One region of the Pseudogracilibacillus sp. SE30717A genome, then DNA from elsewhere that is predicted to be linked to it. Evidence: predicted binding sites of a transcription regulator. Region 1 holds the regulator's gene; each other region holds the start of a gene.
The links. The regulator LexA, encoded in region 1, represses DNA repair genes until DNA is damaged. The targets are predictions, from matches to a motif close to CGAACATATGTTCG.

Region 1 (5,207 bases):
TATTGTTGACATGAGACAACTTCCTCCTTAAACTAATTCCTTTTACAGTATAAACAATTCGATATGATAAGACAAACGTAAAAGATTAGTCTAGTAAATCTTCCACATGGCTAATAATATTTTCTACTGTAAAACCATATTCTTTTACGACAACATCACCTTTTCCTGATGCGCCGAATGTATTCACAGCAATGATCGAGCCCTCGTCTCCAGTGTAACGTTCCCACCCTAAGGAAGACGCCATTTCAATAGCAACACGTTTTTTGACATTTGATGGGATTATTTTCTCTTTATACGCTGAGTCCTGGGCTTCAAAACGATCCCATGATGGCATACTTACAACTCGAACATCAATATTTTTTTCTAATAATGCTTTTTGAGCTTCAACTGCTAAGCTAACTTCAGAACCTGTTGCCAATAATATAGCTTCTGGTTCTTTTTGAGCGTCACTTACAATATAAGCTCCTTTTTTAACACCTTCATATGCATTTTCATCTGTTTCAGGTAACGTAGGTAACCCTTGACGAGTTAATACAAGAACAGTTGGTTGATCAGTTGTCTCTAATGCTAAGCGCCATGCAGCCTGAGTTTCATTCCCGTCAGCTGGTCGAATCACGGACAAGCTTGGCATTGCTCTTAGAGAAGGTAGTTGTTCCACCGGTTCATGAGTTGGTCCATCTTCACCAACGGCAATTGAATCATGAGTAAACACATACGTAACTGGTGTTTTCATAATTGCTGATAAACGGATTGCAGCACGTAAATAATCACTAAACACAAAGAACGTACCACCATAAACCTTTAATCCTCCATGTAAGGCCATTCCATTTAATGCAGCCCCCATCGCAAATTCGCGTACACCAAACCAAATATTTTTGCCATCATAACTTTCTTTTGTAAAATCTGCATTTTCTTTCATCATTGTATTGTTAGAGCTTGCTAAGTCTGCACTTCCTCCAAAAAAGTTTGGTACAGACTTTGCAACTGCATTAATGACATCACTAGATGCTACTCTTGTTGCTAACGAGTCTTTACCTGCTTCATATTTTGGCAAAGTTTCGGTCCATCCCTCTGGTAGCTTGTTTTCGATCGCCAATTTCAGCTCAACTGCTTGTTCTGGAAATGCCTTTTCATATGCAGCTAATAAGTCGGTCCATTCTTTTTCTAACTGTGTTCCTTTATTAATCACTTTGTCTTCAAAATCTTTATAGACTTCATCAGCCACATGAAATTCATCATGAGCCCATTCATAATATTCTTTTGTTAATTTTACTTCATCCGCCCCTAATGGTGCACCATGAGAAGATGAAGAATTAGATTTATTAGGTGAGCCATAGCCGATAATCGTTTTAATTTCAATTAATGTAGGTTGATCTTTATTTTCTTTAGCAAGTTTTAATGCTTGTCTGATTTCAGAAATATCATTTCCATCTTCCACACGGATCACTTGCCAGTTATAGGCTTCAAATCTTTTTTGTGTATTATCTGAAAATGAACGGTCTAAATCACCATCTAATGAAATATCATTTGAATCGTATAAAACAATTAATTTTCCTAATCCTAAATGGCCAGCGAGTGATGCGGCTTCATGGGAAATACCTTCCATAATATCTCCGTCACCAACTAATGAGTATGTATAATGATCAATTATGTTAAAGTCATCTTTATTAAATTTAGCAGCGAGATGAGCTTCTGCCATAGCCATTCCTACAGCCATTGCTACCCCTTGTCCTAATGGGCCAGTCGTTGCTTCTACCCCATCTGTATCCAACACTTCTGGATGACCAGGAGTTCTTGACTTAAACTGACGGAAACTTTTAATATCATCCATTGTTACATCGTAACCTGATAAATGAAGAAGACTATATAATAGCATTGAACCATGACCTGCTGAAAGAACAAAACGATCACGGTTAAACCATTTCGAATTTTTTGGATTATGGTTCATAAAATCGGTAAATAACGAATACGCCATCGGAGCTGCTCCCATTGGTAGTCCTGGGTGTCCTGAATTAGCCTTTTCAATTGCATCAATAGATAAAGTACGAATTGTATTAATCGAACGCTGCTCAATATGCATTATTATTTTATCTCCCTTTCAAGGTCTTTATTTTATTTTTTTCTTAATTTTTTAACTTTATCGGGTGTAACATCATTGCCTTCTGGATCTATTACAGTAAGAGTACTTATTTGGTTTTTAAATGATTGTCTCATATTTTGTAAATATTCTGTTCGCAGTTTTTTCTGCTCTTCTTTTTCTTCTACTGTAAGTCCTTCCGCTTTTGACTTTTTTGAGAGGTAATTTATTCGGTTTAATTTTTCCTTGGACATCATGCTTGATCACCTCAATATCACTTTCTATTTTACTATTGTACTTAATTAATGCCATTTAGTAAAAAATTTCAATTATAAATATACACACTATTCTATATTATGCTTAAGAGGCTTCTCTTTCAAGTTTAAACATCTGATTGTTGTAAATATAGAACTTATGTTTGACTTCTCGCTATGAAATGGTACTATTAAATTAATAAATTAACGTGAGGTGACGCAAGATGCAGAAGCTCTCTAAAAGGCAGCAAATGATTTTTGATTTTATTAAAAGTGAAGTAGAAATGAAAGGGTATCCCCCTTCAGTTAGAGAAATAGCGAAAGCAGTTGGATTAGCCTCAAGTTCAACTGTACATGGGCATTTAGAACGAATTGAAAATAAAGGATACATAAGACGAGATCCAACAAAACCGAGAGCGATAGAAATATTAGACCAGAGCGAGAGTAATGTTGAAAAAGATATAGCTAGGTATGCCCCATTAATTGGGAAAGTAACTGCTGGTGTTCCTATTACTGCTATTGAAAATGTGGATGAATATACACCTGTACCAAGTTCAATGGCTCATACGGAAGATAATTTATTCGTGCTCGAAGTTGTAGGGGAAAGTATGATAAATGCTGGTATTTTAAGTGGAGATAGAGTAATAGTTAAACAACAATCTACTGCAGATAACGGAGAAATTGTTGTAGCGATGACAGAAGATGATGAGGCGACTGTAAAGCGTTTTTATAAAGAAAGTGATCATTTTAGACTGCAACCAGAAAATGACTCTATGGAGCCATTAATACTTAAAAATGTATCCATCCTAGGTAAAGTTGTAGGATTATATCGAAATTTTTAATTAGAAATTAAGTTGTTAAAAGTTATTATCTTGATAAAAAGCTAGATGAAGGCTCCCCGTAAAGTAACATTGATTATAATGCACTTTTCGGGTGTAACTCTTCATTCTAGCTTTTTTCTATGTTTACTTACTGGTTAACAAAATTTAAATGAATTAAGTTCTCATCTGCTAACTTCTTAATCGACTCTGTGACAGCTATTTTCACATGGGCGTATGTTAAACCACCTTGCATAAAAGCAATAAATGGTTCTTTTATTGGTCCATCGATAGACAATTCAATACTAGAACCTTGAATAAACGTTCCAGCCGCCATGATTACTTTGTCATCATACCCAGGCATTTCACTAGGATAAGGAGAAACATATGAATTGATTGGTGATTGTTCCTGGATTGCTTGACAGAATTTAATCATACTTTCTTCTTGACCAAATATAATTGTCTGTATAATATCTGTTCGTTTTTCGCTAAAAAGTGGTGTCGTTTTTATTCCAATTAATTCTAATAAGCGAGCAGTGAACACAGCACCTTTTAATGCCTCGCCTACTACATGAGGCGCAAGGAAAAATCCTTGGTACATTTCTTGTAACATATGTAGCGTTGCACCTGCCTCTTTCCCTAATCCTGGTGCTGTTAATCGATTCGCCGCTTTTAATACTAATTCTTTTCTTCCTACAATATACCCTCCCGCTCGTACTAGACCGCCACCCGGATTTTTGATTAATGAGCCGGCCATAATATCTGCACCAACGTGTAGAGGCTCTTTCTCTTCAACAAATTCACCATAACAATTATCAACAAAAACTATAATATCTTTATTAATACTTTTTACGAATGAAATCATTTGTTCTATTTCATTCATTGTAAAAGAAGGGCGATCTTCATACCCTTTTGAGCGTTGAATCCCGATTACTTTTGTTTTATCAGAGATTTTATTCTTTATCCCCTCTAAATCAACGGAACCATTATCTAGTAATGGAACTTCGTCATAACCTATTTTGTAATCTTTTAATGAACCTGCACTGTCTCCCCGCTTTCCGATTACTTCTTCTAATGTATCATAAGGGCTACCTGTTATATAAAGTAATTCATCCCCTGGGTATAATAAAGCAAATAATGCGGTAGAAATCGCATGTGTTCCCGAGACAATCTGGGGTCTTACTAGTGCATCTTCTCCTCCAAATACGCGCGCATAAATAGCTTCGATGCCATCACGACCACTGTCATCATATCCATATCCATCCGTGGAATTAAAATGAAAGTCACCGATTTGTTCTTCCCTAAACGCCTCTAACACTTTCCTTTGGTTAAACTCTGCCATTTGATTAATTTGCTTAAATATTTTTTCACAATCTTTTTCTGCTTTTTCTACTAAATCGTTTATCATCTATTTGTATGATGCTCCTTTATTATGCTTTGCAAAGGATGTATTTCTGGAATAAATCCTTCTAAATAATATTGATTTGTTTCTTCATTATAAGATTTTTGTGTAACAATAGAGTGTTTTTCAAGTTGATTCATATTTCTTCCTTGCTCAGGTGAAAGTGATATCGAATAAAAGCCCCATTCTTGTTTCAATAAATTCTCAATGTTTATTAAAAGTTCCTCTTGGTCAGATTTTTTATAAGCGCTCATAACCATATAAGGATGAATAGTAGCAAAAAAGTCACCTTCAAGTAAATCACTTTTATTATATAGAGTTAGCATTGGGATCTTATGGGCATCAAGTTCTTGTAAAATCTCACTTACCGTGTTCTGCTGTTGCTCCATGTTTTCATTGGATGCATCTACGACATGAAGTAAAAAGTCAGCTTCAGCTACTTCTTCAAGAGTAGATTTGAAAGCGGCTATTAATGAAGTAGGGAGATCTTGTAAGAACCCGACCGTATCTGTGATTAGACATTCAAATCCCGATGGCAAATGTATTTGTCTAGTTAAAGGGTCTAATGTTGCAAACAATAAATCTTCTTCTAATGCCGTTTCATTTGTCAATCGATTAAATAATGTTGATTTACCAGCATTCGTATATCCAACAAT
Region 2 (5,207 bases), 160 kb from region 1:
TAAGCTCCTTACTCATTCATACATTACACAACTTTCGCACCAACAAAGTGAGTTTAAACGGATACGTGGATTAACTCAAAATGCTTCCAGTTGATATCTTGAAAACCTTATCATGATTAAACTGTTTTGCACAAAAAACGTAAACTATGCAATAGTGAAAATTTGTAAACCTTGTAACAGCACCGTTGATTTCCGCCTTCGGACAGTTCGCTTTCACCACAGGTATAAGAGCGACATTAGTTCAAGCTACGCTAACACTCGCTTTTACTGTGTCTCCTTTACCGTAGGCACGGCTTCAGGCTCCTTGCCCCGACAAGGGGTATGCCGACGTTGTCCGCAAAGGACGATCTTAGTCAGCCATTATTAATTACAGCTGTGGGGTCTTCAGACTCGTGGGACTGCCACTATCGTTCGTCCCATCGAGAACCATTTGCTTTTTCCACAAATGTTTTCGGTGGGACGAAAGCGGAGCTACAGTCCCAGGAGTCGACTGCCCTCCGGCATCAATCAACCATTGTGATAGTAGTATCAAAATGTGCAGAGTTGTTTACCAAGCACGCCCAGCGAAGGAAATACACGGAGACTCCTACGGGAGGAAAGGACTAGGTGAGACAACGCAGTGCGTAGCACAAGGAAGGCTCATCAGCCGCCCGTGGAAAGCGGAGTGTATTTCCGTAGCATTAAGGTGATTACTTTCTAAAATTACTATACAGTTTACATCAAATGCGACGATAAAATATCTTGGAATATAGCTGTATTTTCAAGTACCAGGTAATTGAAAATACAACTAAGGAAGTGAATCTCTAAACTTCTTAATACTACCAAGGTTTATTTATCTATTTAATGCTGAGAAAGTTGAGTACATTATTTTTATATTATTATCAAAATGTATAAAAAAAAGCGGCATTTCTACCGCTTTTTAATATCTTTCTATTCAATTAGCTTTTACCTATCGCTCTTACTTTGCATATTCCACAGCTCTTGTTTCTCGAATAACTGTCACTTTAATATGACCTGGGAATTCCAATTCTCCCTCTATACGTTTTCGGATGTTTCTTGCAATATGCGTTGCCGCTGCATCATCAATTTCATCTGGTTTAACCATAATACGTATTTCACGACCAGCTTGAATTGCATATGACTTTTCAACGCCAGTAAAGGAATCAGAAATTTCCTCTAATTTTTCCAAGCGCTTAATATAGTTCTCAAGGGTCTCGCTTCTGGCTCCCGGTCTTGCAGCTGACAATGCATCTGCTGCTGCAACTAGAACTGAGATAACGGAAGTTGCTTCTTCGTCCCCATGATGGGAAGCAATTGCATTAATCACGACAGGGTTCTCTTTATACTTTATCGCTAATTCCTTACCTATTTCAACGTGACTACCTTCCACTTCATGGTCAATTGCTTTTCCAATGTCGTGGAGTAAACCTGCCCTTCTAGCTAGCACTTCGTCCTCACCTAATTCGGCTGCAAGCAGTCCGGTTAGGTAGGCAACTTCCATCGAATGCTTCAACACATTTTGACCATAGCTAGTACGATATTTTAATCGGCCAAGTATTTTAATCAGATCTGGGTGTAAACCATGTACACCAACTTCAAAAGTTGTTTCTTCTCCGATCTCCCGGATATGTTCATCCACTTCACGTCTTGCTTTATCGACCATTTCTTCAATTCGTGCAGGATGAATTCTACCATCCTGAACTAACTTTTCTAATGCAAGACGTGCAATTTCGCGTCTGATCGGATCAAATCCTGATAAAATAACGGCTTCTGGTGTATCATCGATAATTAAATCTATCCCAGTTAATGTTTCAAGGGTCCGAATGTTTCGACCTTCGCGTCCGATAATTCGACCTTTCATTTCATCGTTTGGCAAGTTTATTACCGATACAGTAGTTTCAGCTACATGATCTGCGGCACATCGTTGTAAAGCGAGTGATAATAAATGTTTTGCTTTTTTATCTGCTTCTTCTTTAGTGCGATTTTCCGCCTCCTTGATCATTATTGCTGTTTCCTGTTTTAAATCATTTTCTACACGCGTTAAAATAACTTGTTTTGCTTGGTCATTTGTATATCCAGAAATGCGTTCAAGCTCCGTTTGTTGCTTAACTAGTACAGCTTCCACTTTGCTTTCCATTTCTTCAATTTGTTGTTGTTTTTCTGCTAGATTTTGCTCTCTTTTTTCTAAAGAAAGTTCACGCTTATCAAACGTTACACTTTTCTTGTCTAGAATTTCTTCTTTTTGGATTAAACGATCTTCCTGTTTTTGAATCTCTAAACGACGTTCACGTAATTCTTCCTCAGCTTGCTGACGAAATACATGACTTTCTTCTTTTGCTTCAAGCAGTGCTTCTTTTTTAGCAGCATCTGCATTCCGACGTGCTTCATCAACAATTTGTTTTGCTAAATTTTCTGCACTCGAAATTTTAGCTTCTGCAATTGATTTACGAATCAGATAACCAACAACAATACCGACGATTAGGACTAGGGCGAGCAAAATGGAGATGAGTATAGGATTGTCCACGTTCTTCACCTCCTATTGCTATGAAATTGTTAAATTCATTATTGTCGGCATATACCATATCAATAAGGTTTAAATTGTATAACTGAAATTATAAAATTATACAACTTAATTTTAATTGTACCAATAATCATTGTCAATAGAAAGGTTTTTCTATTATTAAATTAAAAAAACCCTTACTCTCATTGAAACAATGAAAAGTAAAGGTTATTCAAGTTAAATCTCAGTTTCTTCTTCAATCAATTCAGTGGGAAAATCAGCGGATTCAGGTGTTTCATCTAATTGGTAATGATCACGGATAGCTTGATGAATTTCTTCTGCCATTGCTTCATTTTCAAGTAAGAATTGTTTTGCATTTTCTCTTCCTTGTCCTAATCTTTCACCGTTGTAAGAATACCAAGCACCACTTTTTTCAACAACATCAAGCTCGGCACCGATATCTAATATTTCACCTTCACGTGAAATTCCTTCTCCGTACATAATATCTACCATTGCCTGTTTAAATGGAGGTGCGACCTTATTTTTCACAACTTTAATTCTTGTTTTATTTCCAACCATTTCAGTTCCTTGTTTTAGCGTTTCGGCACGTCGCACTTCTAGTCTTACAGATGAATAGAATTTGAGCGCTCGTCCTCCAGGTGTTGTTTCTGGATTACCAAACATTACTCCAACTTTTTCACGAATCTGGTTAATAAAAATCGCAATTGTTTTCGACTTATTAATCGCACCGGACAGTTTACGTAATGCCTGAGACATTAATCGAGCTTGCAATCCAACATGCGCATCACCCATTTCGCCTTCAATTTCAGCACTTGGTACTAATGCTGCGACGGAGTCAACAACAATAATATCGATCGCACCGCTTCGTACGAGAGCTTCCGCAATCTCCAGTGCTTGTTCACCAGTATCTGGCTGAGAAAGTAATAACTCATCAATATTTACTCCAAGTGCTCTTGCATAATTTGGATCAAGGGCATGTTCTGCATCAATGAATGCCGCTTGGCCACCCATTTTTTGTGCTTCTGCAATTGCATGTAGAGCGACGGTTGTTTTACCTGATGATTCAGGCCCGTATATCTCAATAACACGACCTTTCGGGTAGCCTCCAATTCCTAATGCCACATCAAGTGCTAAAGATCCACTTGGGATTGTATCTATTTTACGTTCTGCATCTTCACCTAGTTTCATAACAGAACCTTTTCCAAATTGTTTTTCAATTTTTCGTAACGCTTCATCTAATGCTTTTTGTTTATCGCTCAATACGTTTACCTCCCCTAATTAACTATATATATCATACCTTTTTTTCTATTAATATACAAATAATATGCGAATGCACGTTCTAGGTTTTTTGCTCCTAAATCTACTTGAAAATTCATTAATGTAATATTATAACGTTATGAAATTTCTAAAATCTATCAAAAATATGTAGTAAAAATACTATTTTAAGTAATTAAACAAAATTTCTAATCCTTTTAATACTGTTCGATTACGGATTTGATTTCGATCCCCTTGAAAATAACATTTCTCTACATGCTCATATCCTTCTTTATCATAAATACTAATATATACAGTACCGACTTGTTTACCTTCAGCCTTAAGCGGGCCAGCTACACCCGTAAAACTAATTCCTATATCTGCATTTAAAATTTCCGAAGCGTTTTTAGCTAACTCACTTGCACATTCTTCACTTACCGTGCCATATTCCTGAAGCGTTTGATCAGACACTTTCAAAACATTACGCTTTACCTCAGGATCGTAACATACAATTCCTCCAGCAAATATAGTTGAAGCACCATTTAAAGAAACGAAACGATCGGCAAATAATCCACCTGTTAAACTTTCGGCTGCAGCTATACGTTTATGCTGTGATTGAAGTAATGAGAAAATCATTTCTTCTAATCGTTCCTCGTTAATTCCAAAGAAATAATTGCCAACTTCTTTTAAAATAGTTGTTTTTGTTCGTTCTAATAATTCATTCGCTTCGTCATGAGTTACAGCTTTAGCCGTTAAACGAATGGTTACTCCATCTTGTTGAGCAAGCGGTGCTATTGTAGGATTTTGTTGTGTCGCAATTATTTTACTTAATTTATGTTCAAGAGCTGATTCCCCAATTCCGGTAAATTTTAGTACCATGGATTGTAGAATCATCTCTCCATTTCTCTCTTTTAAAAAAGGAAGAACGCCATCCAAAAACAATTGTTTCATTTCTCTTGGAACTCCAGGGAGAAAAATCCACGTTACATCGTCATAATCAACAATATTTCCCGGAGCCATTCCAACTTTATTCGTTAATACTGTTGAATCTTTAAATACTCTGGCTTGCCTTTTATTATTAGGTGTCATGGTCGTTTGTTGCTGTTCATAAAATTGTTCAATTTTTCTCAGTGCTTCAGGCTCTTCAACGATTGGAATGTCACTTATTTTTTGAAAAGCTTCACGCGATAAATCATCTTCTGTAGGACCTAATCCACCAGTAATTATGACGACATTCGAGCGTTTTTTTGCCTGTTTAAAAATAGTTGTAATTCTATCTAAATTATCTCCAACGACTGTATGGTAAAACGTATTAATTCCACTCGCTGCAAGCTGCTCAGATACCCACTGCGCATTCGTATTTGCGATTTGTCCAAGTAGTAATTCTGTTCCGACTGCAATAATCTCAGTATTTAATGTTTTTTTCATTTTG
Region 3 (5,207 bases), on a different contig from region 1:
ATCTTCTCCCATCCAGACTGTAACTGTCGGCTTTGGATTTTCACCAAATCAACCACTATATACATAGCGGGTCACGGGCTTTAGCAACTGCTATTTACCGTCGGTCGGGAATTTCACCCTGCCCCGAAAATGGAAACGATATTTAATTATACTTCCAATATAGCCGAAGTAAGCAGGAATTGCAAGAACTAAAAACTTTGTCCATTTACAGAGCTGTAATTTTAGGCGCTTTTCTCAAGACGGCCCCCATGTTTCGTGTTAGGTGTATCGAGAGCGATCTCGTCTTTTTTTCGCTTATAATTCGTGCTGTATATTTATTCCTATACTAATATGAATAATCCAGAAATATAAACACACACTAAGATTTGATATAACGACTATTGATAAACTAAAGGAGTGAGATTATGGGAATATTAAGCGGCAATCCCCAAGACGAACCAATGCATTATGGTGAAGTTTCTGCAACTTGGACATACCTTTTTGGAGAAAAGGGCATGATCGCCACGTATCAAACTTTAATCAATCACACGGGTGATGGTGATTTAAAGAAACTTCTTGAAGAAGCTATTCAAGAAGCTACAGCTGAAAGTGAACAAATTGAGGAGTTATTAAAAGCCAATGGTGTAGCGCTGCCTCCAGCTCCACCGGAACGTCCAGTTTCAAATTTAGAAGAAATTCCGGCAGGTGCTCGTTTTGCTGACCAAGAAATAGCTGCTATGTTATCAATGAACTCAGCGAAAGGGCTAGTAGCCTGCAGTACTATAATAGGTCAATCTATTCGTGAAGATATTGGTTTAATGTTTGGTCAATTTCATACGAATAAGGCCATGTTTGGAGCAAAAGTGCTAAAGTTAAATAAAGAAAAAGGGTGGTTAGTTCCTCCGCCCCTCCATTTGAATACTCCAGACAAATAATAAGGTTCAAAAGCTAGGAGGTATCCTGGCTTTTTTTAATCTTCATTAAAGTGCATTTAAATTTTTTTTACATCCTTGATCTAGTAAAGCATGTTCCTCACCACAAGTTATTTCATATGTTTCACCGTATACAACCCTCTGATCACCTTGCCAGCTATGACCGCAATGTGGACATTCGATAGTTACTTCGATTGCCACTACTTCCGTGTCATTATGAGTTCTGTAAATCATTCTAGTACCGTCATATTGATCTTCATACTCCACTCAAACCATCTTTTCAAACATCATTTGATTTCTTTCAAATTCTGCTGCAACCAACTCTCGCTGATGCTTTTTATAACAAATTGGAGCAAACTCTCTTTCATTCCCATTATGCCCGTTGGTTCACGTATGCACCTTTTCATTAATCAAACAGTCCTTCGCTTTTTATGCGTATTATGCAACACTTAATTAGAAGTGGTAAAATTAAACTACAATAATTAAGGAGTGAAATAATGGATATTCTCAATGAGTATATAGAGGCAACTAATACCCACAATTTCAATGAGGTAAAAAAGTTACTACACCCTAATGCAGTATATTTTTTTAGTGATAAGACTTGTTCGTCGCATGAAGAAATACAAAAATTCTTTGAACGCACTTGGTCCGTTATTGAAAATGAAAGTTATGCAGCGCAAGACGTGAATTGGCTATTTACTGGAAGGGACTCAGCAACTTGTACTTATACATTTTTTTATGAAGGCTATATTAATAGAAAATATGCAAGTGGTCGTGGAAGAGCCACAAATATCTTCGTCAAAGAATCCGATGAATGGCTGCTTATCCACGAACATTTAAGTCCATTACCCAAATGAATTTAGGAGACGTTTTTTATTAGTAGATATTTTTTAAATTTTTTAATCCTTCACTTTTAATCGGACTGTGACATTAAATTTCGAAACATGAAGTTAGATAATATAAAAACGATACATATAGTTGATTTCTAAGACAAAATTTCAAAACCTAGCACCGCTTAGAACATAGAAAAGAGCCTTTATCTGATTCCACAATTTATGAATTGGAATAAACTCTTCGAATGGTTATTATATACTGGATGGTATATATTTGTCTTGATTTCCATTGGATCACTTCTGCTACTATGTTATAATTTCCAATATTAAAAGGAGGTGCCACATGTTTTCTTTATTTTCATTAATTCCATTGTTAATTTATATTGCCATTTTCGTATTTATTATTTGGTTTGCAATTAGCTTAATTAACGCCCAGAGAGAACGAAACGATATACTGAAAGAAATTTCAAGTAAATTAAACGGTTTAAATTTCGGGGAAAAGGAGGATTAATGTTTTCTTCCTTTCTCTATTCGTTCCTTCACTTGTACTAATACTTTCTTTTTCATTATCATTATGATAAATGCTATAAAACAGATATTTATTCAAATTGTTCCTCTCGCATATCCTTATACATTTCTGTATGAGTATCTCTGAAATGTTTGAATTTTTGTACATACATTATTCCTTGGAAGGTTTATTTTTACTTACTTTCTCACCGTTACAATCGATCTGTATTTCCACATCCGGCACATTCAACTGAATAGATCTCATTCAGAGAACCTAATTTTCACTGATGCATTTGTTTTTTCTTTAATAACCGTATAAATTCCATCTACGAAAGATGGGATATACTTCACTATTATATTTCCATTGATCACATCCTAATTCAATTTAAAGTCCTCGTTAATTATAAAATTGTTACTTCTATAATGTTTTCAATTTTTATTTCAATATCCTTTAAATATAATTTCTTATTTAAAATATCAACATGCAATAAATAGCCAACAATTATTTTATGATCATGATCTTTATAATATTTTATTTTAATTTCCAAATCGTTAGCTAGTGCTTCTTGTAGCAGGAAACTATTTTCTGCAATCTGTTGTTCATCCAGTTCAGGCATATATTTATATTCCTGTTCCTCCCACATTTTATTAAGCATCTCTACATGCTCTGGTAGCATTAATGCTGTCCACTTTATCGTACCTCTATCGTTGACTTTCATATTACCACCCCTTTCATTAGAGGAACGGCCGTTAACAAATTATTTATTTTAAACGTTCGTCTAGCATCACGTAAGTAACAGTAAACTGTAAAAAGTAGTACTATTCATTTTAAACACTTTTACAATTCTTTTCGTCACCATTCCTTTATCATCAATATATATAATGATTAAAGTTCTATTACGCTTTACATATTTCAACAATTCATTACGTACATTTGTTCCCCTCCTATAAAATTATTATATGAGAACAAACGTTTCTTTACTACTGGAAAAATGATGAAAAGGATAAAAAATAACTCCGACCCGATTAAGCCAAAATTAGATCGTTTTATCCTATATACTTTTCTTGTGTTTGTAAAATTCGAATTAACCAGTTATTTTTGTCATTTGCGTCTAAAAATTCTTTGAAATCGTATGACCAATAATACTTAAACGGGTCATTATTCAATAATTCCTTCATGAAACTTCACCTGCGCCTTCTAGTTTCACTTTCTACATAAACTTCCATGATCTGCATTAAATCCTGATTGCTTATAAATTATCGTACAATCATCTAGCGTAGAAATTAGTAAGTAGTAAATATTTACGTTTACCTACTCTTTAGGTAAACTATTAGTATGTAATCGATTAAAAAAAGGAGTGTAATTACAAATGGATTTAAATACTTGGTTTGAACGAGGAATTACTAAAGAAGAATATATGTCTTCCTTAGACAAACACCGAGATTCATTCATGACTATTTATAATAATTTTACAATCCCAGATGATGATAAATCTACATTGCATTCTAAGGAAAACATCCGCACACTTGTACTTGCCGAAGTATGGTGTGGACATTGTATGTTAGACATACCAATCCTACTAAATATCGTTGAAGAAGCCGGCATTCCGATTCGTTTTTTACGACGTGATGAAAATTTAGAAGTGATGGATCGTTATTTAACTAACGACAAACGTTATATCCCAATTGTTATTTTTATCGATAACGAAGGAAATGAAATTGCTAAGTGGGGACCAATGGCTCCAGAAGTTGAGTCATATGTATCAGAATTAAAACAAGATATTCCAGATAAAGAGAGTCCAGGATACAAAGAAGCATTTCAAAAATATGTTGATGAAATCGGAAACAAATTCACTACAGATAAAGAAATTTGGAATTATGTTTATGAAGATATGAAAAAAACATTACTGTAAGGCTAACATATTTGTTGGGACTGTGAAGAAGCGGTCCCGGCATACTAACTTGGAGGAAGTAATAGTGACACATATTCGTTTTGATTATAGTAAAACTAATTCATTTATTAACCAACAAACATTGTCAGAAATGAAATCAGATGTTCATTCTATCCACGAACAACTACATAATAAAACAGGATTAGGCAGTGACTATCTTGGATGGCTAAATTTACCGAATTCGTACGATAAGCAAGAATTCAGCAGGATTCAAGCCTCTGCGAAACAAATTCAAAAAGATAGCGATATTTTACTCGTTATTGGTATCGGTGGATCCTATTTAGGTGCTAGAGCAGCCATTGAATTACTTACTCATTCCTTTCAAAATGAGCTATCAAAAGAACAACGAAGAGTTCCAAAAATAATTTTTGTCGGACATCATATAAGTGCTACATATATGGATGAACTTTTTGACATTATCGGTGACCAAGATATATCCATTAACGTTATTTCTAAAAGTGGAACAACGACAGAGCCTGCAATTGCCTTTCGTATTTTCAAAAAGTTTTTAGAAAATAAATATGGTCAAATCGAAGCAAGAAAACGTATTTACGTGACAACTGATAAGGAGTCTGGAGCATTAAAGAGTTTAGCTGACCAAGAAGAGTATGAATCCTTTATTATTCCAGATGATGTTGGGGGAAGGTATTCGGTATTAACTGCAGTTGGATTATTGCCAATCGCTGTTAGCGGCATATCAATTGAAAGTATGATGGAAGGCGCGAAATTGGCAATGACCGAATTAGCTTCTCCAGACTTAGATTCAAACCCAGCATACCAGTATGCTGCGCTTCGTAATCTACTATATCAAGATGGAAAGCTTATTGAACTCCTTATAAGTTATGAACCACGTTTCCATTATTTTCAGGAGTGGTGGAAACAACTATTTGGTGAAAGTGAAGGAAAAAACGGAAAAGGTATCTTCCCGGCCGCAGCCAGTTTTTCAACCGATCTTCACTCTCTTGGACAATACATCCAGGAAGGAGAACGACATCTTTTCCAAA

Region 2: recA (recombinase RecA) is a predicted target of LexA. The motif match lies at 3,849-3,862, and genes of this name have one in related genera.
Region 3: SPD48_RS07135 (YolD-like family protein) is a predicted target of LexA. The motif match lies at 3,179-3,192, and genes of this name have one in related genera.

Annotation. Positions count from the first base shown of each region.
Region 1 covers NZ_JAXHDF010000002.1:236,905-242,111, forward strand. Annotated here, with positions in the region: gene SPD48_RS03965 (YneF family protein) at 1-12, opposite strand, end outside; gene tkt (transketolase) at 86-2,080, opposite strand; gene SPD48_RS03975 (DUF896 domain-containing protein) at 2,113-2,334, opposite strand; gene lexA (transcriptional repressor LexA) at 2,556-3,173, shown strand; gene SPD48_RS03985 (methionine gamma-lyase family protein) at 3,301-4,557, opposite strand; gene hflX (GTPase HflX) at 4,554-5,207, opposite strand, start outside.
Region 2 covers NZ_JAXHDF010000002.1:74,054-79,260, reverse strand. Annotated here, with positions in the region: gene rny (ribonuclease Y) at 959-2,524, opposite strand; gene recA (recombinase RecA) at 2,738-3,781, opposite strand; gene SPD48_RS03090 (competence/damage-inducible protein A) at 3,959-5,203, opposite strand; gene pgsA (CDP-diacylglycerol--glycerol-3-phosphate 3-phosphatidyltransferase) at 5,200-5,207, opposite strand, start outside.
Region 3 covers NZ_JAXHDF010000004.1:23,537-28,743, forward strand. Annotated here, with positions in the region: FMN riboswitch at 1-135, opposite strand, end outside; gene SPD48_RS07115 (DUF3231 family protein) at 405-914, shown strand; gene SPD48_RS07120 (hypothetical protein) at 960-1,178, opposite strand; gene SPD48_RS07125 (YybH family protein) at 1,409-1,768, shown strand; gene SPD48_RS07130 (hypothetical protein) at 2,088-2,255, shown strand; gene SPD48_RS07135 (YolD-like family protein) at 2,653-2,970, opposite strand; gene SPD48_RS07140 (hypothetical protein) at 3,299-3,430, opposite strand; gene SPD48_RS07145 (thioredoxin family protein) at 3,622-4,164, shown strand; gene SPD48_RS07150 (glucose-6-phosphate isomerase) at 4,229-5,207, shown strand, end outside.